DNA from 2 places in the Exiguobacterium sp. s152 genome. Region 2 is predicted to be linked to the other one. Evidence: riboswitches for the same ligand, from Rfam matches in the RefSeq annotation. Region 2 holds a riboswitch; the other holds the start of a gene.

Region 1 (12,058 bases), on a different contig from region 2:
GGCGGGTGAACTCGGACACATCTATGCCGCGACCGCGCTCGCCCTTCGGCGCCGTGGCATCCCGGGATGGGGCGTGTTCACGAATAAAGAGTTGCAGGGAGGCGGCGCACTGCTCGATATCGGGGTGCATATGCTCGACCTTGCCCTCTATTTGATGGATTATCCGAAGCCGGTCGATGTGGTCGGTCACGTCGGTCAATATCTCGGAACACGACCTGGTGTCGGGCTGATGGGCGATTGGGACGCGGACGCGTTTTCGGTCGAAGACACGGCGCGGGCGATGGTCACGTTCGATAATGGGGCATCCTTGTTCTTAGACGCGAGTTTCATGGCCAACGTCGACGCGGCGGACACGATGCGGGTCGAACTGCGTGGGACGAACGGTGGCGCGTCGCTGTTCCCACTCGTCATCCATACGGAAGAGCACGGGGCGTTGTTCGATAAGACACCGGCTCACCTCGCGCTCGAAGACCCGTATGCGAGACAGATTCACACGTTTCTCGAGGCGTGTCGTCAGGAGCCGTCGTACCAGCAAGCGGAACAGGCGGTGACGCTCCATACAATCATCGACCGCATCTACGCTCAGACCTGATTGCTTTTCAATCACAAAAAACAGGGTATATAGTGTAGGTGTTACATATTTTCGAAGGAGGATGAATTATGCACAACTTTGAATACAAAAACCCGACGAAACTTATTTTCGGGACTCATCAAATCGAAAAACTCGCGAGCGAGTTACAGGCGCTTGACGCCAAGAAAGTGATGCTCGTCTATGGAGGCGGGAGCATCAAAAAGAACGGCACGTACGAAGAAGTCGTGGCCGAGTTAAACAATGCTGCGATCGACTACGTCGACTTCTCAGGCGTCGAGCCGAACCCGCGCATCGAGACGGTACGTCGCGCGGTCAAACAAGCACGCGAAGAGAACATCGACGCGTTGCTCGCGGTCGGCGGTGGTTCGGTCATCGATTGTACGAAACTCATCTCGGCGGCCATCCCGTATGAAGGCGACGCTTGGGATATCGTGCTTCGCGACCACATCCCGACAGAAGCGGTCCCGTTCGGTACGGTGCTCACGCTCGCAGCGACTGGCTCTGAAATGAACTCGGGCTCGGTCATCACGAACTGGGAGACGCAAGAGAAGTACGGTTGGGGCCACCCGCTTGTCTATCCGACGTTCTCGATTCTCGATCCGCGTTATACGGTATCGGTACCGAAAGATCAAACGATTTACGGCATCGTCGATATGATGAGTCATTGTTTCGAGCAATACTTCCACCCGAACCATGCGCCGGTCCAAGAGCGTATGACGGAAGGCGTGTTGAAAGCGGTCGTCGAATCGGCACCGAAACTCGTCAATGACTTGGAGAACGTCGACTTGCGCGCCATCATCTTGTTCGCCGGAACGATCGCCTTGAACGGAGTGCTCCAAATGGGCGCCTCGGGCGACTGGGCGTCACACAACATCGAGCATGCGGTCTCGGCTGTCCATGACATCCCACACGCAGGCGGACTCGCAATCTTGTTCCCGCGCTGGATGGAGCATGTGCTTGAAGAAGACAACGCCGCTCGATTTGCACGCCTCGGGACGGAAGTGTTCAACGTTGAACCGGCCGGTAACGATCTTGAGACGGCGAAACGGACGATTGCAGCTGTCCGCGCCTTCTTCGATGAGCTCGGTGCACCAAGCTCACTCCGTGACTATGACATCGATGAATCGACATTTGACGCCATCCTCAACTCGGCGATGAAACGAGGCGCATTCGGTCGCTTCCGTACGCTCGAACGTGAAGACGTCGCAGCGATTCTTGAACTGAGCAAATAAGGCGATTTCATGCCTATTTTGCAATAATGATTGAACGAATCAGACGTTTCCGTTTATGATGGGTCATGTATGGCTCTTCAATGAGCGATTTAAAGGAGGAAATGACATGTCAACAGTACGTTTCGATTATTCAAACGCCCTGTCTTTCGTCGGGGAACATGAAGTCGATCAATTGCAAGAAACCGTGAAAGCAATGCATTCGGTCATTCATGACCGCAGTGGGGCAGGTAGCGATTTCCTTGGGTGGGTCGACCTTCCAACAAACTACGATACGGATGAGTTTGCTCGCATCAAAGCGGCTGCGGAACGAATCCGTGAAAATTCGGACGTCCTCGTCGTCGTCGGAATCGGTGGATCATACCTCGGCGCACGCGCGGCAATCGAGATGCTCCAACATTCATTCTTCAACGTGTTATCTAAGGAAGAACGCAACGCACCACAAGTCTTCTTCGCCGGCCACAACATCTCGTCGACATACTTGACGGAGTTGCTCCAAGTGCTCGAAGGCAAGGACGTCTCAGTCAACGTCATCTCGAAATCGGGAACGACGACTGAACCGGCCATCGCGTTCCGTGTCCTCAAACAGTTCATGGAAGACAAGTATGGTCAAGATGGCGCACGTGAACGTATTTATGCGACGACAGACCGTGCCCGTGGCGCCTTGAAGACGCTCGCGGATGCAGAAGGCTACGAGACGTTCGTGATTCCAGATGACGTAGGAGGTCGCTTCTCGGTGCTCACACCGGTCGGACTCCTTCCGATCGCGGCAGCAGGCATCGACATCGACGCCCTCATGGAAGGTGCACGCGATGCCCAAACGGCTTACTCGTCTCCGAACTTGGCGGACAACGAAGCGTATCAGTACGCGGTCGTCCGTAACGCTTTATATGCGAAAGGCAAGTCGATCGAGTTGCTCGTCAACTACGAACCAGCCTTGCATTACGTATCGGAGTGGTGGAAACAGCTTTATGGCGAGTCAGAAGGGAAAGACAACAAAGGGATTTTCCCGGCGGCAGTCGACTTCTCGACGGATCTCCACTCGATGGGACAATACATTCAGGAAGGTCGTCGTGACTTGTTCGAGACGGTTATCCGTGTCACGAACGTCCGTCACGCGATGAACGTGCCGGAAGATTCACAAGACCTCGATGGCTTGAACTTCCTCGCTGGTGAGACGATTCAATTCGTCAACGACAAGGCAGCTGAAGGAACACTCCTCGCCCACACGGACGGAGAAGTCCCGAACCTCGTCGTCGAATTGCCAGAGATGACGCCGTACCACCTCGGTTACTTGTTCTACTTCTTCGAGAAGGCATGCGCGATGAGCGGATACATCCTCGGAGTGAATCCGTTCAACCAACCAGGCGTTGAAGCGTATAAAGCGAACATGTTCGCGTTGCTTGGAAAACCAGGTTACGAAGAGCAAAAAGCTGAGCTTGAAAAGCGCTTGAACCAATAATTTTGAGTAGGTCCGCTCCGGCGGGCCTATTTTTTTGTTTGAAACTAGTGGAAGACAAGGTAAAGTGAGAGTAGACAGGGGAAAGAAAGGGATGGACTATGTTGACATTCACGGACTACTATCACAATAAAGTCGAGTTGAGCTTTGCGCACTATCCATTTTCGGATACACCGCTCCACGTCTGGGTCGTCGCTCGCTTTGAAAATCAATGGGTGCTGACGAAGCACAAGCAGCGCGGGCTCGAGTTTCCGGGTGGGAAAGTCGAACCCGGCGAACACGAGGATGACGCCGCGATTCGGGAAGTGTATGAAGAGACGGGCGGTGTCGTGAAGACGCTCCATTATCTCGGCCAATATCGCGTGCTTGGGCGTGGCGACACGGTCATTAAAAATATTTATTTCGCCGAAATCGAACGTTTCGACGATCATCCGGCGGTCGACGAGACCGATGGGGCCGTCCTTATGAAGGAATTGCCGACGAATCTGCTCCGGAACAATCGGTACAGCTTCATGATGAAAGACCGGGTGCTCCCGGAAACGATGAAGGTGCTCTATGAAAAACAATTGGTTTGACAAGGTCGAGGTCCTGCCGCCGTACGCCGGTTATCCGGTCCATCGTGGCTGGTATGCGACGCGTGACGGTGAGGACGTCGTCGCCTATACGATCACACCGAAACGGCCGAACGGACATGTCCTGTTCTATCTGCGCGGCGGAACAGGACGCATCGGGGATGTGCGTTTGCCCCGGTTGATGCAGTTCGCTGCCAAAGGTTTTCACGTCGTGGCGCCCGTTTACCGGGGTAACCATGGAGGGAGCGGGAAAGAGGACTTCGGCGGCGCCGATCTAGAGGACGTCCTGTCTCTCTACGATCGCGTCCGTCGAACGGATACGTTCATTCATGCCCTTGGTTTCTCGCGCGGGGGCATGATGGCGTTGTCGCTCGCCGCGGAACGACCGCTCACGTCCGTCACGTCATGGGCGGGTGTGACCAATCTCGAGTGGACGTATGAAGAACAGCGTTCGATGCGGAAGATGTTGCGCCGTATGACCGGGGGCGACCCGGAAGCGGCCCGTGCCGCTTATGTCGAGCGCTCGCCGCTCTACAAGGAATGGGATGCACCGACGTTGTTGATTCACGGCACCGATGATGAACAAGTCCGACTCCGCCATGCGACGGCGGTAGCGGAACGGATGGGGGAGCGGGCCGAACTTTGGGTCGTCCCGTTCGCCCATCAACTCCCGTTTTGGGAAAAATGGAAGACGACCGATGCGGCGATGGAATGGATGCTCGCCAACTCAAAAAAATGAGACGACTGCCGAATCGGCAATCGTCTCATTTTTCGTTATACGATGATTGGTCCGGCCGCAACGACCGCCTCACTCGCTTTCGTGAATCGTTTGAAATTGTCCTGGAACTTCCGGGCGAGCGCCGTTGCTTCGGCATCGTAGCGCGCTCCGTCTTTCCATGTGTCCCGCGGATTGAGCACGTCGTCTGGCACGCCGTCAATGTGGCGTGGAATCTCGACATTGAAAATGTCGTGGCGCGTCGTCTCGACGTCACGCAATTTGCCGTTGACCGCCGCGTTCACCATCGCCCGTGTATAGGCGAGCTTTATCCGTGATCCTTCTCCGTACGCGCCGCCGGTCCAACCCGTGTTGACGAGATAGACGTCGACGTCGTGCTTCTCAATCAGCGTACCGAGCATGTCCGCATAGCGTTCCGGTGCGAGCGGCAGGAACGGTGACCCGAAGCAGGTCGAGAACGTCGCCTGTGGTTCAGTGACGCCGCGCTCCGTGCCGGCGAGTTTTGACGTATACCCTGACAAGAAGTGGTACATCGCCTGCTCTTTCGTCAATTTGCTGATTGGAGGCAATACCCCGTATGCATCGGCCGTCAAGAAGACGATCGTGTTCGGATGACCGGCCCGTGACGGAAGCATCGCGTTATCGATGAATTGAATCGGATAGGCGGCCCGTGTGTTCTCGGTGAGCGAGATATTCTTATAATCCGGTGCCCGGTTCTCGTCTAAGACGACGTTCTCAATCAATGAGCCGAAACGGATGGCATCGTAGATTTCCGGCTCGTTCTCGCGCGACAAATTGATCGTCTTCGCGTAGCAACCGCCCTCGATATTGAAGACGCCGTCGGGTGACCAACCGTGCTCGTCATCCCCGATCAAATGGCGTTCCGGGTCGGCCGACAGTGTCGTCTTCCCAGTTCCCGATAGACCGAAGAAAAGGGCCGTCTCGCCGGCGTCCGATACGTTCGCCGAGCAGTGCATCGATAACACATGTTGTTCCGGCAACAGGAAGTTCATGACCGAGAAAATCGATTTTTTAATCTCGCCGCCGTATTCTGTTCCCCCGATCAGAATGGTCCGCTTGGCGAATGAGACGAGAATGAACGTTTCGGAGTTCGTCCCGTCGATGATTGGGTCGGCCTTATAACTCGGTGCATAGATGACCGTGAATGGCTCGAAGGCACCTTTCGTCGGCCATTCACGCAAGAACAACTGTTTGGCGAACAAATTGTGCCACGCGTATTCCGTGATGGCACGGACCGGGAGCGTATAGTGCTCGTCTGCCCCCGCAGACGCCTCGAGATAATAGAGCTTGTCTATCGTTTCGAGGTGCGTCAACACTTTGTCGAGTAGCGCGGTGAACTTCTCTTCCGCGATCGGTTGGTTGACTGGACCCCAGTCTACTAAATGATTGCTGACTTCATCTTGCACGACGAATTTGTCTTTCGGTGACCGTCCTGTGAATTTCCCGGTACTGACCGATAAAGCCCCGTCTTTCGTCAGTACGCCCTCACCGTTGCGAATGGCTTCTTCCACCAGTTCTGGAACCGTCAAGTTCCGCTTCATGTCGGCACCATTAATTAATTCTTCGATTTTCAGGAGCGTTGTCGCCATCCTGAATCCCACCTTTCCCCTAAATAGATGTGGATGAAATCCGCATACTTCCGCGTTTAATCAGTATGACGTTTTTATTATATGTGACATACTAATCAAAAACAAGCATTTTTTACCCTTTAAAGTAAGCGCTTTCTTACATTGTCATTCTAACATATTCTGTACCAGGTCATAGTACAAAAACCAAAACGGACAAAAAAATGTTTGATATTTCACAAACATAACTATTTGACCGTTTGTGAAAAGTTTGACGAATTCGGTCGATACGCTTGACAGAACGGGGTGTCATTTATATGATGGTCTTCGTAACGGATACTCTTATTCTGAGCGGTGGAGGGAACAAGGCCCTACGAAGCCCAGCAACCGTCCGAGTTTTCATTGTTATTCGGAAAAGGTGCTATCCTGAAGCGAAGCGTAAGCTTCGAACGATAAGAGGGTAAGGAAGAACGATTCAACCTTTCCCATTTGAACATGGCGAGAGGTTTTTTTCATTACCGTCCCAAAGCAACGCGTAAGGGGAACGAGTACCGTCCACACATCACCCTTTATTATAGGAGGTTTTTCGAAATGGCAAACTTGAACCGTCGACTTTTCACTTCGGAGTCCGTCACGGAAGGACATCCGGATAAAATTTGTGACCAAATCTCAGATGCGATTTTGGATGCAATTTTAGCTGAAGATCCAAACGCCCGCGTTGCGGCTGAGACGTCTGTCACAACAGGTCTCGTGCTCGTAGCAGGTGAAATCACAACATCAACTTACGTGGATATCCCGAAAGTTGTTCGTGAAACTGTTCGTGAGATCGGCTACACACGTGCGAAATATGGTTTCGATGCAGAGACTTGTGCTGTCCTCACATCGATCGATGAGCAATCGGTAGACATCGCGCAAGGTGTTGACCAAGCGCTCGAAGCTCGTGAAGGACAAATGACTGAAGAAGAAATCGATGCGATCGGTGCTGGTGACCAAGGTCTCATGTTCGGTTACGCAACAAAAGAGACGCCGGAACTCATGCCGCTCCCGATTTCACTCGCTCACAAATTGTCACGTCGTTTGGCAGAAGTTCGTAAGAACGGCACGCTCGCTTACCTTCGCCCAGACGGTAAGACACAAGTGACAGTCGAATACGACGAAGCGAACAACCCAGTTCGCATCGACACAATCGTCATCTCGACACAACACGCGGAAGACATCACGCTCGAGCAAATCCAAGCTGATTTGAAAGAGCACGTCATCGATGTAGTCATCCCGGCTGAACTCATCGATGCGGACACGAAATACTTCATCAACCCGACTGGCCGCTTCGTAATCGGTGGACCACAAGGGGATGCAGGCCTCACAGGACGCAAAATCATCGTCGATACGTACGGTGGATACGCTCGTCACGGCGGCGGCGCGTTCTCAGGTAAAGATCCTACCAAAGTTGACCGTTCAGCAGCGTATGCAGCTCGTTACGTGGCGAAAAACCTCGTTGCAGCGGGACTTGCTGACAAAGCAGAAGTTCAACTTGCTTACGCAATCGGTGTTGCTCACCCGGTATCGATCGCGGTTGATACGTTCGGCACAGGCAAATTGAGCGAGACTGAGCTCGTCGAACTCATTCGTGAGAACTTCGACCTCCGTCCGGCCGGCATCATCAAGATGCTCGACCTTCGTCGCCCAATCTACAAGCAGACAGCAGCTTACGGCCACTTCGGTCGTACAGACGTTGAACTCCCATGGGAGCAAACGGACAAAGCGGCAGTGCTCGAAGAAGGCGCGAAACGTTTCGCATAAGCATAGAAAAACGACCTTTCACTCGAAAGGTCGTTTTTTTAGGCTTGCGGCTTGTCTTCAGTTGTTGAGTTCTCTTTGCCAAGTGCTGTATCTTTCGCTTCGACGACTTTCTCGCCGATCGATTGTAAATCCGATTTCGCTTCTTGCGCCGTCCCGACGACTTTGTTCACGTCTTGTTTGACCGTGTCGACTTCACCGGCGACTTTTTCATAGACGTTTTGCACGTCGGTCGCGACGTCTTGAATGACCTCGCTCGCTGCTTTCACTTGACCGATGACTTGTGACGCCGTTCCGGCCGGGTCTTGCTTGACCGTATCGACGAGACCGCCGACCGATGACTTCGCGCTCGAGAACGATTGTTTCGTGTTCTCACGGTTTGACGTACTAAGTAAGGCGAGTAGGCCGCCGACGAGGGCGCCGAGGAGCATCCCAGTCACGACTGTGATTTTTGGACCTCCTGTGTTCGTTTGTTCAAACTGACGGTTCGGATGATTGGCTTGCTCGACTTGTGGATCGTGTTGTAGTTTCGGTTCCATGGTAACACTCCTTTTTGTAAGTTGGCATTGATACTCTTATACCCGACACAAAATGGAAAATAACGTTTTCCTTCATTTCGACATCAAAAAGTAATGAACGGGCAGGATATTTTTTTGCCGATGGGGAATGTTACTACTAGATTGGCCAAAAGGGGGATGCCGTTATGAAGATTCGAGAAGCCGTGCCAGAAGATGCCGCCACCATCCGCGACATTGCGCTCGCGACGGTCAGTGAACGAGACGAGGTTCGTTCGAAAGTAATGGAACGCGCCTATCAACAAGAAGAGATCGTCCGCGCCATCAGTTCAAGCGAGGAAGCGAAAGAGCAGTTGTTCATTGTCGGTGAGGCCGAAGGCGACGTCATCGGCTTCTATCACGCCATCGACCGCGGGGACACATGGGAAGTACTCCGTCTCTATCTTCATCCGGCTCATCACCGCCAAGGCCTAGGGACGGCACTGTTGTCGCATCTACGGGAACGGAAAGTCCAACCGATCGAGCTGTACGTCGAAAGCTCGAACGAGCAAGCCATCGCTTTTTTGAGTCATGAGGCGTTCATCGAACTGAATCGAATCCAAGAAGAAGTATACGATCAACCGATGGAACTGATTCATTTACGGTACGACCCGCGCTAAGACCCTAGACGGATTTTCAACCAAACATCAGTCTCGGCTGATGTTTTTTGTTAGTATAAAGATATGTGATAACAAAATGAGGTGACAGTATGGCTTATGACGAAGAATCACGAAAAGGGGTCATCGTGATCGTGTATCCGCTCCAGTTCACGTCGCGTTTGAGTGAGGCGTTTTTAGGACGGTTGCGGGACGAGTATGAAGTCCTCGTCGTGACCGGCCAGACGGTCGGTTTGACGGCGGAAGACCATAAATTGTTAATCAAGAACACGTTGCGCGAGGCGAGTCAGTACAAGCTGCCGATTCACGTCATCGCGTTCAGTCTCGGGGCGTTGTTGACGAACCGCTTGCTCCAGGAATATGACGTGCCGCTCGGCAGTCTGACGTACATCTCACCGCTGTTCGACTGGCATCCGTCCCGCCAAATCGGCGGACTGAAACAAGTCGTCGCCAGTGCGGTCGACCGTTTCCGTCCCGATCTCCCGCTCGGCATGATGACGTTCATGGGTGGCGGGGAAGAATCGTCGCGCTTTGGGGAGATCACGTACGGTCAATACCGGGAGATCGAAGAAGAAATCGTCGAACATCAAGAAGAGAAGAAACATTTGCCGCGTTTGCCGCTCGCTTGTTTCTATGCACCGGACGACCGTTTCGCCGATGTGAAATTGACACTCAACGTCTGCCGGAAAATCGGCGGCGACCAAGTGTATATCCGCCGGCTTGAAGGGTTCCCGCACTTCGGCTATGAACGATTGAATACGAAGTTCGCGGAGACGCTCATCACGTTTTATGAATTGATTCGAGAATGAAAACAGGCGACTCGCATGAGTCGCCTGTTTTTTTATGCTCGTTTTTCAATCGCCACGATGAACGGGGGATGATTGATTTGATTGATGAAACCGTAGCGGAGGACACCGGCCCGCTTTTGATCGAGCGCCTCAACGTAGGCGAGCACCTCGTCGCGCTCGACTTTGCCGCTCTCATGGCCATGGTAGATGACGACGACGATGACGCCGCCGACGGCCATGACGTCGAGCAGTTGCTCGAGGGCGTCGATGGTCGTATTGCCAGACGTCGTGACCGTCTTGTCGCTCCCTGGTAAATAACCGAGATTGAACACGGCCGCCGTGATCGGACGTGTCTCGTCCGCCACAATTTTTTGGACCGTGTCGTGGCTGTCGTGGATAACAGTGACGCGGTCCGTCAATGCTGCTTCCTCGATACGAGTGCGTGTCGCCTCGACCGCTGCTGCTTGAACGTCGAACGCATAAACGTGTCCCGTCTCCTCGACGAGTTCGGCTAAAAACAATGTATCGTGCCCGTTGCCGGCCGTCATATCGATGGCAATGGCACCGGGCGTGACATGTTCACGAAGTAGGTATTTTGCGAACGGTAAAACTCTCATTAATCCCATGGCTCTCATCCTTCTTTTTTCCTTGGAAAGAATCACGACGCATTAATTCGGCATCGATGGCGTTCAGGACGGCCATCTTGTGCCGGCTCCACGTCGGACCAATCAACAGATCAGGCGGCCCGTCACCGGTCAAACGATGGATGACAATCTCGGGCGGCAATACTTCCAATTGATCGCAGACGAGCGAGACGTAAGTCGCCTCGTCCATGAGCTCGAGCAATCCTTTTTCGTATTGTCTGGCGAGCGGTGTCTGTTTCAAGACGTGGAGCAAATGGATCTTGATTCCTTGTACGTCCATTTTAGCAACTTCTCGCGCTGTGTCGAGCATCATGTCCGTCGTCTCGCCTGGCAGGCCGTTGATGATATGGACAACGACGCTGATCTGGCGTCGCCGGAGTTTGTCGAGTCCTTCCAAGAACGTCCTGTAGTCGTGACCACGATTGATTTTCCTCGCCGTCACATCGTGAATCGTCTGCAGGCCGAGTTCGACCGTGAGTGACGTCCGTTCATTCAACTCGGCGAGATAGTCGACGACGTCGTCCGGCAGACAGTCCGGTCGGGTCGCAATCGATAGACCGACGACACCGTCCTCCTCAAGGGCGGGTTCGAATAATTCCCGGAGCCGGGCGACGGGGGCATACGTGTTGCTGAACGCTTGGAAGTAGGCGATGTAACTGGCGTGTTTCCATTTTCGGTGCAGCCGCGCCTTCACTTCGGCGAATTGGACCGAAATCGGATCACAGGCATTGCCAGCGAAGTCGCCACTTCCGTCATCCGAGCAGAACGTACACCCGCCCTTCGAGACGAGTCCGTCCCGGTTCGGACAAGTGAAGCCGCCGTCGAGCGGTACTTTGAACACTTTCCGGCCGAACTCGCGGCGATATGCTTCATTTAATTTGTGATATCTGGCTTCGCCAAACGGATGTTGCATGAATATCCTCTCCTTCTTTGCTCATGCTATCACAAAGACGAGGCACCGTTATTTCATAATAAGTAATTTTTCTTGACACTTATGGAGTGTTCCGTTAGCTTGGAGGAGGACTTATTTTTGATTCGGCCGTCGTGCCGAATTTTTATCGTTTAACGGGAGTGAAAGGAGTAACTGGTATGAACAACAAAATGCCGATTTCGGTATGGATTTTGGTCATCGCGATGGCGCTCAATACGACGGCGGCGTCTTTTTTATGGCCATTTAACACACTTTATATAAATGGATATTTAGGCGAGTCGATGACGCTCGCAGGGGTGGCACTCCTCGTCAACTCGGCGCTCGCCATCGCCGGGAACTATATCGGGGGCACGCTGTTCGACCGCATCGGCGGGAAGCGGACGCTCATCCTCTCGGTCGGATTGTTGCTCGTGAGCTCGCTCGGGTTCTTGTTGTTCCATGCCACGTTCCTCGGCTACTTAGGTTGGCTCGGATTAATCGGCTTCTCCGGTGGTCTCGTCTTCCCGACGGTATACGCCTTTGCCGGCTTGATTTGGCCGGAAGGGGGACGTCG
Region 2 (12,058 bases):
CTTGTTCGCTACAGGCGTATTAAACATGCCGGCCATCGAGCCGTTACCGTTCATCTTGATTGCGTTGCTCGTCATTACTTTTCAAATGGACTCCATTGAACGGAAAGGCGTCTACTTTACCTTTTCAGAAAGTATCGTCTTAATTATTTTTTTATTCTTTGATTTTGAGACAGCGCTGTTCGTCAATCAGATTGGACTACTCGTCTTCCAGTTCGTCAACTTGAAACCGCGCGTCGCGCTTCGACGGTTCCGTTTTACGTATCCGTGGAACGCCATCACGTCGTTTTTGGAAATCGCCATCCCGGCCAGCGTCTACTTGGCACTCGGTGGTGTGACCGGTCTCGGTTTTTATTCCCAAGATTCGTTTCTGCCGCTTGCCGGCTTGATTGTGGCCATCATCTTAAACACGGTCGTACAAAAGTATCAAGTCGGTTGGTGGTTCCGTGTCGATATCCCGGTCCGCGACTTTCTAAACATCGCGTTTTACACGTATATCGTCAGTCTCGTCTTCATTTTAGCAGCCTCGCTCTTCCGTGAGACGAACTTGCTTGTCGTCAGCAGTATCGCCGCCGCACTCACCTTCTTTATTAAGCGGCTCATCATCCAGAAAGGTCGGCAAGACGCCTTCAAATCGTTGATTGAACAATATGATGAGGCAAAAGAAGCCGTGTCGTTGTCACAAAGCGAGGCGCAAGCGATTGAGGTGTTCCTCAGTCAATGTGAACGACTCAACGAGTACGACGAAGGGTTCGTCGAGTTCAAACTGTTCGATCGCACACTTTACTTTGATTTAAAGACGCGCCAGCCGATCGATCGCCACGTCGTCTTTGATTTACTCGATGCAACCTATCCGAACGAAGCCTCGGTCGAGTATGAGATGCGCTTTGAATGGGACGCCCCGTTATCGAACGAGTTCGATGAAGACTATCATAGCTTCATCTCGGTCCGTTCCGAGGAAATCGAAGGCATCCGCACGTGGCTCGTCATGACCGGCGAGCACGTCTATGGCTATCCGCCCATCATTCAACGTGAGATTGTCAAACTGCTCAAATCGTTCAATCGAACGATCAGTCGTTGTCATGAACGCGACCGCCTCTATACCGAGAGCCGGACGGACAGCTTGACGTTGCTTGCCAATGCACGGGCTTTTTATGAATACGGGATTCAACAAATCTCGGACGGCTCGATGTACCCGATTTCCGTCGCAATGCTCGATATCGACTTCTTCAAAAAAATCAACGACACGCACGGTCATCAAGTCGGAGACAGCGTGCTCCAAGAGTTTGGTCGCCGCATCCGCCAAGTGCTCCGCACCGATGATTTCGCAGCCCGTTATGGCGGCGAGGAGTTCATCTTGCTTTTGAACCGATGCGATGTCGAAGCCGCCGTCGAGATTGCCGAGCGCATCCGTCAACAAATCGAAACCAAACCATTCCACGTTGACGGAATCGATATCCCAGTGACCGCCTCAATCGGCGTCGATACGATTCAAGCGTTCGGTGACAAACGACTAGACGATACGATTCGCAACGCCGACCGAGCGCTTTACGTCGGCGGGAAGTACGCAGGACGCAACCGCGTCGCCCATTACAATTTTTTGACGTCCTGACTCGCCCCCACGTGCATCGCGTGGGGGGTTGCTATTGACAAGCAGATTTGAAACAGGTACGTTAGGGAACGTGTCTTATAACTAAATATCACAACTTTTTTATCAAGAGAGACTGAGGGACTGGCCCGATGACGTCTCGGCAGCGGGTAACCTGTGCCAAATCCAGCGAGCGGTCTGCTCGAAAGATGAAAAAAGTGTTTCTTGTAGAGAGAGCCTTTTTTCAGAAGGCTCTCTTTTTATTTTTATGAATGAGGTGAATCGATTGGAACAACCAACAGCTAACAAATGGGCGCTCTTGCCCTTACTCGTCTTCCTCGTCTTCTTTATCGGGGCAGGCATCTACTATGACGATTTTTATAAATTTCCCGTCTTGATTGCGGCCTTGATTGCCGTCATCGTCGCGGCGATGATGACGAAAGGAAGCGTCACCCAGACGGTCGAACGTGTCGCCCAAGGCGCCGGCAACCCAAGCATCTTGATCATGGTGTTCATCTTCTTGCTCGCCGGCGCGTTTTCAAGCGTCGCCGAAGCAATCGGGGCGATTGATGCGACCGTCAATGCGGCATTGACGTTATTACCGCCTTCGCTCCTCTTGAGCGGCCTGTTCGTCATCGCGGCCTTCATCTCAATGGCGATGGGCACATCGACCGGGACGATTGCCGCACTGGCGCCGATTGCCCTCGGCATCCATGAGGAGAGCGGCGTCAATATCGCCATCGCAGCAGCGGCCGTCGTTGGCGGTGCCATGTTCGGTGATAACTTGTCGTTCATTTCGGACACGACGATTGCAGCCGTCCGCACCCAACGGACGAACATGCGCGACAAGTTCCGGACTAACTTTTGGATCGTCTTGCCGGCAGCCGTCATCACAACGATTTTGCTCGCCGTCTTATCGAGCGGTGAATCGACCATCGAGCCGGCAGCGTTTGAATGGTATAAGCTGATTCCGTACCTTGCGGTCATCGTGCTCGCCTTGACGGGAATGAACGTCATCCTCGTCTTGCTCGGCGGCATCGCCCTGACCGGCATCATCGGTCTGTTGGACGGCAGTCTAGCCGTCACCACATGCGTCACCGCCATGGCGGACGGCATGATGGGCATGGCCGAGATTTCACTCCTGACATTGCTCATGGGTGGGCTCGTCGGACTCATCTCGCATAACGGCGGACTCACGTACTTGCGTGACGCGCTCACGTCCCGAATTAAAAGACGGGCCGGCGCGGAGTGGAGCATCGCCGGGCTCGTCAGTGCGACAAACGTCGCGACGGCGAACAACACGATTTCGATTCTCGTGGCTGGTCCGCTCGCCGCGAACATCGCCGACGATTATGACATCGAACGTAAAAAGTCAGCGAGTGTACTCGATATCTTCTCGTGTGGGGTCCAAGGTCTGTTGCCTTATGGGGCACAGCTTCTCATTGCGGCCGAACTGACGAACACAGCGTCACCGGCGCTCGTTCCGTATATGTTCTATCCGTTCTTGTTGTTCATTTGCGGAGGATTGGCCATCGCCTTCAACTTCCCGCGTTTCAAAAAACGCGCTTAACGAAAACGACCTTGTGAAGCAGTCGCTTCACAAGGTCGTTTGTCGTTTCGCTTCAAGTTCACGTTTCAGCTGCTCGTTCCGTTTTCTGAAGGCACGCCGTTTAAGCAGTTCTTCGAGTCCACGGCTGATGGCCCATAGGACAATCAGTAATAAGACGAGCATCGATAATCGGAACGGGCTTTGGATAAACTCTTCCCACTGGTCGCCAATGACAGAGAAAATCAAGACGACGAGCAACTTGCCGAACCCGGCCGCCATGATGAACGTACGGAGCGGCATTTGAATGAGCGCGAGTAAGTATGTGATCAAGCTGACCGGAATAAACGGGAGCGAGTACAGAAACCCGAGTGAGACCGGACTCATGTGCTTGATGCGTTCGAGCCAATAGACGCCTTGCTTATGTCTCTCGAGCCACCGCGTCATCGGCTTTCGGAACACGTAGCGAACAGCTACAAACACAAGAATTGTTCCGAGCAAACTCCCGATCCAAGACAGTAACGTCCCAAGCAAAAATCCATATGTCGCTGCGTTCGCCGAGATGATGAGGACGAGTGGGAGAAATGGAAAGATCGCCTCCAGGAACGGTGCCCCAAGTCCTGCCCAAGGTCCGCCTGGAAGTCCTTGTAGCCATTCAATCAAGTTTAAAATATATTGTTGGAGTGATGTCAGCATGTCAGTTTCCACCTTCAACTTTCGTTATTCCTTTTTACCCGATTTCGCTCAGGAAGACGCATCCCCCTGCCCACCGCCGTAAAAAAATAAAAAGTATTTGCGAAATTCCGCTGTGATATCTATCATATAATATGGACTTGTGGTTGCAGGCAAGTCCGTTCGTCGAACGACACAACCCAACGTTCGTTTTCCTGCAAAAAACTGAACACAGGGGAGTAACACACATGGAAACAAAACCAATGCGGGTCTTGCTGTACTATAAGTACGTCAATATCGAAGACCCAGAAACGCTCACACAAGAGCACCTCAAGTATTGCAAGGATCTCGGCATCAAAGGACGCATCTTGATTTCTTCCGAAGGAATCAACGGGACGTGCTCTGGGACTTGGGAACAGACCGAGCAATACATGAACGACTTGAAAGCGAACCCGCTATTCAGCGACATCGAGTTCAAAATCGATGAAGTCGAAGAGCATGCGTTCTCGAAAATTTTTGTCCGTCATAAGAAAGAGCTTGTGACGTGGCGCTTTGATGGTGAGTTCGACGTGCCTAAACAGCACGGTGCATACCTCGAACCGGCAGAATGGAAAGAGATGATGAATCGCGACGATGTCGTCATCCTCGACGTTCGTAACAACTACGAGTACGATCTTGGTCACTTTAAAAACGCGATCAAAATCGATGTAGAGGCTTCTCGTTACATGCCAGATTGGCTCGAAGAGAACAAGGACCTCTACGAAGGGAAAACGTTACTCACGTACTGTACCGGAGGCGTCCGTTGCGAGAAATTTACCGCATATATGCGTGACCAAGGTCACGACAACATTTTCCACCTTAAAGGCGGCGTCGCCATGTACGGCAAAGACGAAGCCACGAAAGGCGAGGACTGGGAAGGTGAGCTTTACGTCTTTGACGAGCGCATCAACGTCCCGGTCAACACGGTCAACCCGTCCGTTGTTTCGGAGTGCATGCACTGCGGAACGAAGACGGTCCGCTACGTTAATTGTGCCAACCCGGTGTGTAATGCCCAACACTTCTGTTGTGAAGAGTGTGAACCAAAACAAATGCGTTCATGCTCGAAAGAGTGCCAGGAGCATCCACGCAACCGCTATATCATCGAGAATATCGCGGACAAACTTCAGGAGACTGAAGGCGTCGTCGGGTAACAAAAATCGACCAGAAAGCACTTCGAGCCTATGCTCGGGGTGCTTTTTTGACAGAAACTTTACGTCTAGCCGATGACAGAATCGGGTATAGTGTAGATACCATTGTCAGACAGGAAGTGAATCGATTGCTCTTTAACGAACCTTTACTCGCCGCCTTGCTCGCTTGGTTCATCGCACAAGCAGCTAAGCTCGTAACCGAACTCATTAAAACACGAGATTTTGAATTAGAAATCATGTTTGCCTCGGGTGGGATGCCAAGTTCCCACTCTTCGACCGTCGTCGCCTTAGCGACCGTCATCGGTCGAATCGAAGGGCTCGATTCCAGCATGTTCGCGCTCGCCTTGATTTTTGCGACAATCGTCATGTACGATGCGACCGGTGTGCGTCAGGCGGTCGGATTCCAGGCCCGCTTGTTAAACGACTACTTCAAAGGAATCAAGCACGAGACGCCCATCTTAAATGAACTGGTCGGTCATACCCCGTTCCAAGTCATCGTCGGTGCCTTGCTCGGTCTCGTGGTCGGACTGTTTTTCCCAATTTAATGTGAATGATGCAGGCATGTCGTTCCTCCTTCTAAAAACTCACCATCTTTTTGTGAACTTTCACAACAGAGACGGTATAGTGAAAGAGAGGAGGAATCGACATGCCTTTTTTGCAGAAATCTTATGAGTCGCTCGATACGCTCGCCGAAGCAATCGGACAAGCGATTCGGGCCCCCATCACGATTGAAAACCGACACCATCAGTTACTGGCCTATAGCACCCATCCCGACTCGACCGATCCGGCACGTATCGCGACGATTATCGGCCGCCGTGTCCCGGAGGCGGTCATCGAGGACTTATGGGAAAGCGGGATTCTTCAAGAAGTGATTGACCGTGACGAACCGGTCGTCATCCCTGCTCGAATGGCTGTCGGACTAGGCGAACGAGCAGCCGTCGTCATCAAACAACAAGGTGACGTGCTCGGTTACATTTGGAGCCTGGCCCGAACGACGCCGTTCTCGGAACAAGAACTCACCGTCCTACAAGAAGGAGCGAACATCGCCAAAAAGCTACTGATGACCATCGCGATGCACGAGCGGCGCATCGATGCCGAATTGGAACGCTTCTTTTTAGAAGTGCTGGCCACTCCCGTCTTATCGCCACCCCACCGCGACCGCTTGAATGAGCTCGCACCGATTGCCGTCGCCAGCCGCCTCACCGTAATTGAATGTGCCCAGCCGGTCACCCCACAACTGGCGGAACGACTGTTTTATGTATTAGCGACCCAGCAAGCGATTGAAGTCGTCCTGCACGCTATCGATGGCCAGCAACTACTCGTCTGGCATTATATGAAATCGGACTTGGCCGAGGAAGAAGCGGCGCTCTTACAGTGGGCTGACCGTTTTGAAAGTCAGCTCCGAGACAAGTTCATTGAAGCGGAGCCGCGTCTTGGCATCAGTCGACGCTTTTTTGAGAGCGATATGCTCTATGCGGCGATGGAAGAAGCACGACGCGTTACGTCGCTTCGCCGAAAGTTCCCGTATGAGCTTGCGACATCGCGCACGTTCGAACAGATCGGAATTTATCAGCTCGTTCCCGATTTGGCCCGACGCATCGGGCTTCGTCTCGAGACGCATCCGACCATCGAGCGCCTACAGGCGTATGACGTCACGCATCATACCGAGCTCGTCACGACGCTCGAATGGTATTTCTATTTTGATGGGAACGTCAAGCGTGTCGCCGCTCATCTTCACATCCATCCGAACACCGTGCTCTACCGGATTCGGCGGATTGAAGAACTGACGAACATCACACAAGTCTCGCTCCCTGAACGGGCCGCCGTTTATCTCGCCATTAAGGCCGGTCAATACCGCCAAGACGATTGACGCCTACTTTGTGTTTTTTCACAAAGTGGGCGTTATCACTTTTAGAATCCATGCTAAAGACAGCGTTTTCGGATGGGTCTATACTAAAGGTGTGAACAAATTGTGTCAGTAGAGAAAGGGGAACTTTACATGAAAATCGGGGTATTGAAAGAGATTAAAAACAACGAAAACCGCGTCGCCTTGACGCCAATGGGTGCAGCCGTATTAACTGAACTTGGACACGAGGTCCTCGTCGAGACGGAAGCGGGCGTCGGTAGCGGCTTCACAAATATGGAGTATGTCGATGCGGGGGCAACCATCGTCGACACAGCCGCAGACGTTTGGGTAAACGTGGAATTGGCGTTGAAAGTAAAGGAACCGCAACCATCGGAATATCGTTATTTCCGTCCTGACTTGACCCTCTTCACTTACTTGCATTTGGCGGCCGAACCAGAACTCACGAAAGCACTCGTCGATTCTGGTGTGACGGCTATCGCCTATGAGACGGTCGAGATCGACCGCACATTGCCGCTCCTCACACCGATGAGCGAAGTGGCCGGACGGATGGCTGCTCAAATCGGCGCCCAAATCCTTGAAAAACCGCACGGTGGAAAAGGGATTCTCTTGTCTGGCCTGCCAGGCGTACCACGTGCGAACGTCACCGTCATCGGGGGCGGTGTCGTCGGGATGAATGCCGCCCGCATCGCGATTGGTCTTGGTGCCAACGTCACGATTATGGATATCAGCCCGGCTCGCCTGCGCCAAATCGATGATCAGTTCGGCAACACAATCAACACACTCATCTCAAACAGCTATAACATCGCCAAACAAGTCGCTGAAAGTGACCTTGTCATCGGTGCCGTCCTCATTCCAGGCGCGAAAGCACCGAAGCTCGTCACGAAAGAAATGGTCCAACAGATGTCACCCGGTTCGGTCATCGTTGATGTCGCCATCGACCAAGGCGGAATCTGCGAAACCATCGACCATATCACGACGCATGACGCGCCGACGTACGAGCGTTACGGGGTTCAACACTATGCCGTCGCCAACATGCCAGGTGCCGTCCCACGCACGTCGACACTCGGTTTGACGAACGCGACGATGCCGTATATCGTCGAGTGCGCACAAAAAGGGATTTTCCCAGCACTCCGCGAGAACGCAGCCTTGCTTAAAGGATTGAACGTCATCGACGGGACGGTCACGTATGAAGCCGTCGCCCGCGACCTCGGCTACACGTTTGTCGCTCCAGTCGAAGCCATCACGAAGCAACTACAAGCGTAAACGTAAAGCCGTCGGCATTGTTGCTGGCGGCTTTTTTGTTGTCCTCGTCCCATTCAAAAACGCTCGAACCAATCGGTTCGAGCGTTTTCATGCTTATGCGTTCTCGACGGCGATGTCCTCACCGATGATTTTCACTTCTGGTTCAAGCTCAATCTCGAACTTCTCCTTTACCGTCGCCTGGACGTGACGGATGAGCGAGATGTACTCAGTCGCTGTCGCTTCATCGATATTGACGATGAATCCGGCATGTTTGAGTGAGACTTCCGCTCCACCGATCCGCTTCCCTTGCAGGCCACAGTCTTGAATCAATTTGCCGGCGAAGTAGCCCGGTGGTCGTTTGAAGACGCTACCGCATGATGGATACTCGAGCGGTTGCTTCGACTCGCGCTTGTACGTCAAGTCGTCCATGACGTCTTTGATCGCTTCATAGCCGAGCGGCTCGAGTTCAAACGTCGCTTCGAGCACAATCAACCCGTCTTTCGAAATCCGGCTCGTCCGGTAGTCGAGATCGAGCTCGTCTTTCGTAAGTGTCATGAGCTGCCCTTCAGGCGACAACACGACCGCACTCGTGATGACGTCTTTCGTTTCTCCACCGTAGGCGCCTGCGTTCATATACACCGCGCCACCGACCGTTCCCGGGATGCCACAGGCGAATTCTAAGCCAGATAACTCTTCGGTCAACGCTTGACGTGAGACGTCGATGATGGCCGCACCGGCTTGGGCGATCAGTTGATTCCCGTCTCGACGAATCGTTTTCAGTTCGTTCAAGTTTAAGACGATGCCACGAAGGCCTCCGTCACGGACAATCAAGTTCGACCCGAACCCGAGAATCATGACTGGGACGCTCTCGCGATGGGCGAGCTCAAGCACGGCTTGAACTTCTTCATACGTGTGCGGGGCCACGAAATAATCGGCCTGCCCACCTAATTTTGTATACGTGTGTGCCGACAGCGGCTCATCTTGCTTCACGCGATCGGCCGGAATGATAGTGAGTAGTTGATTTAAAAAGCTCATGCGTTGCCTCAATCCTTTACGTTCAATTTTAAAGCATGCCTCGGTTCGTCAAGAGAGAGGCAGGCACGTCACTGAATGATTTCAGTACGAAACACAGTATACAAATCTTTGACAGGGGTGACAAGCAACGTTTTCTTTACAATGAAGGAATTGATTTATAACAATAATGATGTAGCAACGGCCACGACGATAGGAATTGTAAAGTTATCCCAATCTCGATACGAAATTGCTTCTGTGAGTGTGGCAACGATTGAAATAATGAATCCATATGTTACCACTTGCCAAAGTGGAATATCATCCCACAAAAATAATAAAAAGAGGACGGCATACGAGCTGAGGAACATGGCCATGCTACCTTGGAACGAGCGCTTCTGTCCGTATAAATCATAGGTCACTGTCCCGTACTTCCGACCAATGAGCGCGGCCAGGCCATCGCCCCAAGCCAAGACGAGCGATCCTGCCAAAAAGGCGAGCGGCTCTGATTCAAAGAAGAAGAACAGGATGACAAGCAAGGCGATCGGATAATAGACGGTGCCGAGCGATTTACGTTCCGTCTGATGAACCGGTGACGGACTCTTATAAAGAAGGAACGCGTTCGCGAACGTGAAAAAGACGAGCGGCACGGCGGCGACGTACCAAGTTTCCATTAACCAAACTGCAAGCAGCGACCAATGGCCGACCGCGATATGTACACTTTTACGAATTGTCTCATCCGTCCAGCCGAGGCGTTTGCCAATCTGTTCAAGACCGACGAGAAACACCAGGACAATGACGATGGACAGGATGGAACTGACCCATTCATTCATCGATGAACCACCTTTATCTACATTTTTTTGTACGTTTTCATTATACCTTAATCGAGCGATAGCCTAGCTTCCTTTTCAAACATTTGGTAGAATGAGGTCAAATGACTGTATAGCCAACGAACGAAGGCGGCTATAGAAAGGATGCCTGTATGCGCGACGCAATTTCGATTCAAACTTTGGCTGATTGCCTTCACTATATGCGGGTTGGCGACGTTGACCGGGCCATCTCGCTCTTTCCCGAGGACGTGCGCGAGCATTTCCCGAAAGAGCTTCGCAAAATCCACTTGTTTCATATTGAAAAGAACGGACTGTCAATCAATCAAATCGTCGCTTTGGCGAACACGTTGACCGGAGAGCATTTATCCGCGACCACGATTCAAAACTGGACGAAGCGAGAAGTCCGCAAAATCATCGGGGTCCCCCGGGTCGGAAAGAAATACTCGCTCCAACAAGCGGCTATCATTTATTTGCTGGATGATTTGAAGCACTTGTTCTCACTTGAAGAGACGAGTTCTCTCCTCGCACTCATCTTCAACAATCCTGACCGCGACGAGGACGACCTCATCTCGCCCATTGACTTTTATCGTCTCTATGCCGAGTACGCCAAGTCGACGAGCCCGATCGAGCTCCTCGACACGCGTGCGAAGCGCTCGATTGAAAAGATGGGGGTCACCCACCCGAACATCTTGCACGTCCTCAAACTCTGTCTATACGCCCATCGCGTGACGACACTCGAGATCGAGGCAAAACACTATTTGAACCGCTTCATTTGATTTTCGTCGAATGAGGCTTTTTTTTAGAAAAAAACACCAGTCGCAGTGACTGGTGTTCGTCATATTGGTTACACCGATACCGCGATTGGCATCCGTGATTTGACTGTCAACGTTTTAAGGACAGACAACAACTCGAACATCGAGAGTTGGTCGGCCTCTTTCGTCAGGCAGAAGCAATCATCGTCTTGTTTGCGGAGTTCCGCCACAAGCTTACCTGCTTTGTCTCGAACGCTGAACTTGTAACGCTCGACATCGTATTGAATCGTATAGAGACCGCGTTCGTAGACGTTGTACTCACACTTTTTCCCGAATAACGAGAATTTGTCCTTCAACTGACCGATCGCTTGTCCGTCGTGGTTCATGACGACCCACTTCTGACAGTTCGGGATATACTTCCCGTGAGCGATTTGACGGCCTGACAAGTTGTGCACTTGAACACTGCCCTCCGCGTCGCGGTGAACAGATCCGATCGCATCATTTGTCTCGTCATAAATGGTCGCTTCGCCTTGCGTAAAGACGCAACCTTTTACATAAATTAATTTGCGCACCGCTTTTCCTCCTAATACGTTCCAACCGTTGATTTGTGTGTGTTTGGTTGGTATTTCTATGAAACCCCAAATTGGTACTGTGCGTCGCGTTTTCTCGTTTCAGCGACTACATATTTCATATGACGAAGATGATTATTGCACCTATTCGTGAAAAAGACAACCCCTTTTTCTTCGACACAATCCGCCATTCTGTCAAACTTGTGAACACGCCTGATATTATCGCTTGAAACCGGCCTGTTTCAACATCTCTTCGAGCTCCGTTCTTGCAATCAAACGAACTTGATTTGGCTCCGCCAATTCGTATGCACTATCGGTATAAGAGGAGTTCGTCACGACCCAACCTTCGTTCACCCCATAGTATGGAACGGAGGCTGCGACTTGTTGGACTGCCTCAAGCCCGACCGCTTTTTCATAACGTTTCGCTTGGACCGCGATTGACCATCCGTCCTCCGCTTCAAGGAGCAGGTCCGCCCCGAAGTCACGCGACGCCGGCGTCACCGTCACCGTGTAACCGAGTGCGGTGAACACTTCTTCTAAAAACAATTCAAATTCACGACCGTCCATCCGATCGATGCGGTGAATCGTCGACAGACGCATGCGCCAGATGAGCCAGAGCAGGCCGATTCCTAAACACGCGACGATACTCCATATCGGCGCATCTCCCCACCATAATCCGATGGCGATCAACAAGCTGAGCCCCATTCCCTTCACATCTATCGTCCTCTCTATCTGTTCTTGTCTTCACTTTACCGTTTGGAGGCAGGAAAACAAAGGGGGAGCTGTCGAATGTATTGAAG

What was found. Region 2 has a riboswitch for S-adenosylmethionine ahead of KNP72_RS08525 (Na+/H+ antiporter NhaC family protein). Riboswitches for the same ligand answer to the same signal wherever they lie in the genome.
Region 1: linked by a shared signal. The riboswitch ahead of metK (methionine adenosyltransferase) and the one ahead of KNP72_RS08525 (Na+/H+ antiporter NhaC family protein) in region 2 are both predicted to bind S-adenosylmethionine.

What each region holds. Positions count from the first base shown of each region.
Region 1 covers NZ_JACSLX010000001.1:395,206-407,263, reverse strand. Annotated here, with positions in the region: gene KNP72_RS02095 (Gfo/Idh/MocA family protein) at 1-592, shown strand, start outside; gene KNP72_RS02090 (iron-containing alcohol dehydrogenase) at 661-1,824, shown strand; gene KNP72_RS02085 (glucose-6-phosphate isomerase) at 1,931-3,283, shown strand; gene ytkD (RNA deprotection pyrophosphohydrolase) at 3,382-3,855, shown strand; gene KNP72_RS02075 (alpha/beta hydrolase family protein) at 3,836-4,591, shown strand; gene pckA (phosphoenolpyruvate carboxykinase (ATP)) at 4,627-6,198, opposite strand; SAM riboswitch class I at 6,514-6,633, shown strand; gene metK (methionine adenosyltransferase) at 6,766-7,974, shown strand; gene KNP72_RS02060 (hypothetical protein) at 8,013-8,510, opposite strand; gene KNP72_RS02055 (GNAT family N-acetyltransferase) at 8,675-9,145, shown strand; gene KNP72_RS02050 (alpha/beta fold hydrolase) at 9,235-9,951, shown strand; gene mnmM (tRNA 5-(aminomethyl)-2-thiouridylate-methyltransferase MnmM) at 9,984-10,556, opposite strand; gene mnmL (TIGR01212 family radical SAM protein) at 10,510-11,487, opposite strand; gene KNP72_RS02035 (MDR family MFS transporter) at 11,664-12,058, shown strand, end outside.
Region 2 covers NZ_JACSLX010000004.1:20,274-32,331, forward strand. Annotated here, with positions in the region: gene KNP72_RS08520 (GGDEF domain-containing protein) at 1-1,609, shown strand, start outside; SAM riboswitch class I at 1,706-1,801, shown strand; gene KNP72_RS08525 (Na+/H+ antiporter NhaC family protein) at 1,854-3,155, shown strand; gene KNP72_RS08530 (TVP38/TMEM64 family protein) at 3,183-3,827, opposite strand; gene trhO (oxygen-dependent tRNA uridine(34) hydroxylase TrhO) at 4,052-4,993, shown strand; gene KNP72_RS08540 (divergent PAP2 family protein) at 5,110-5,535, shown strand; gene KNP72_RS08545 (PucR family transcriptional regulator) at 5,637-6,860, shown strand; gene ald (alanine dehydrogenase) at 6,990-8,120, shown strand; gene murB (UDP-N-acetylmuramate dehydrogenase) at 8,214-9,134, opposite strand; gene KNP72_RS08560 (diacylglycerol/polyprenol kinase family protein) at 9,290-9,940, opposite strand; gene KNP72_RS08565 (DUF1836 domain-containing protein) at 10,090-10,713, shown strand; gene KNP72_RS08570 (LURP-one-related family protein) at 10,782-11,261, opposite strand; gene KNP72_RS08575 (restriction endonuclease) at 11,478-11,963, opposite strand.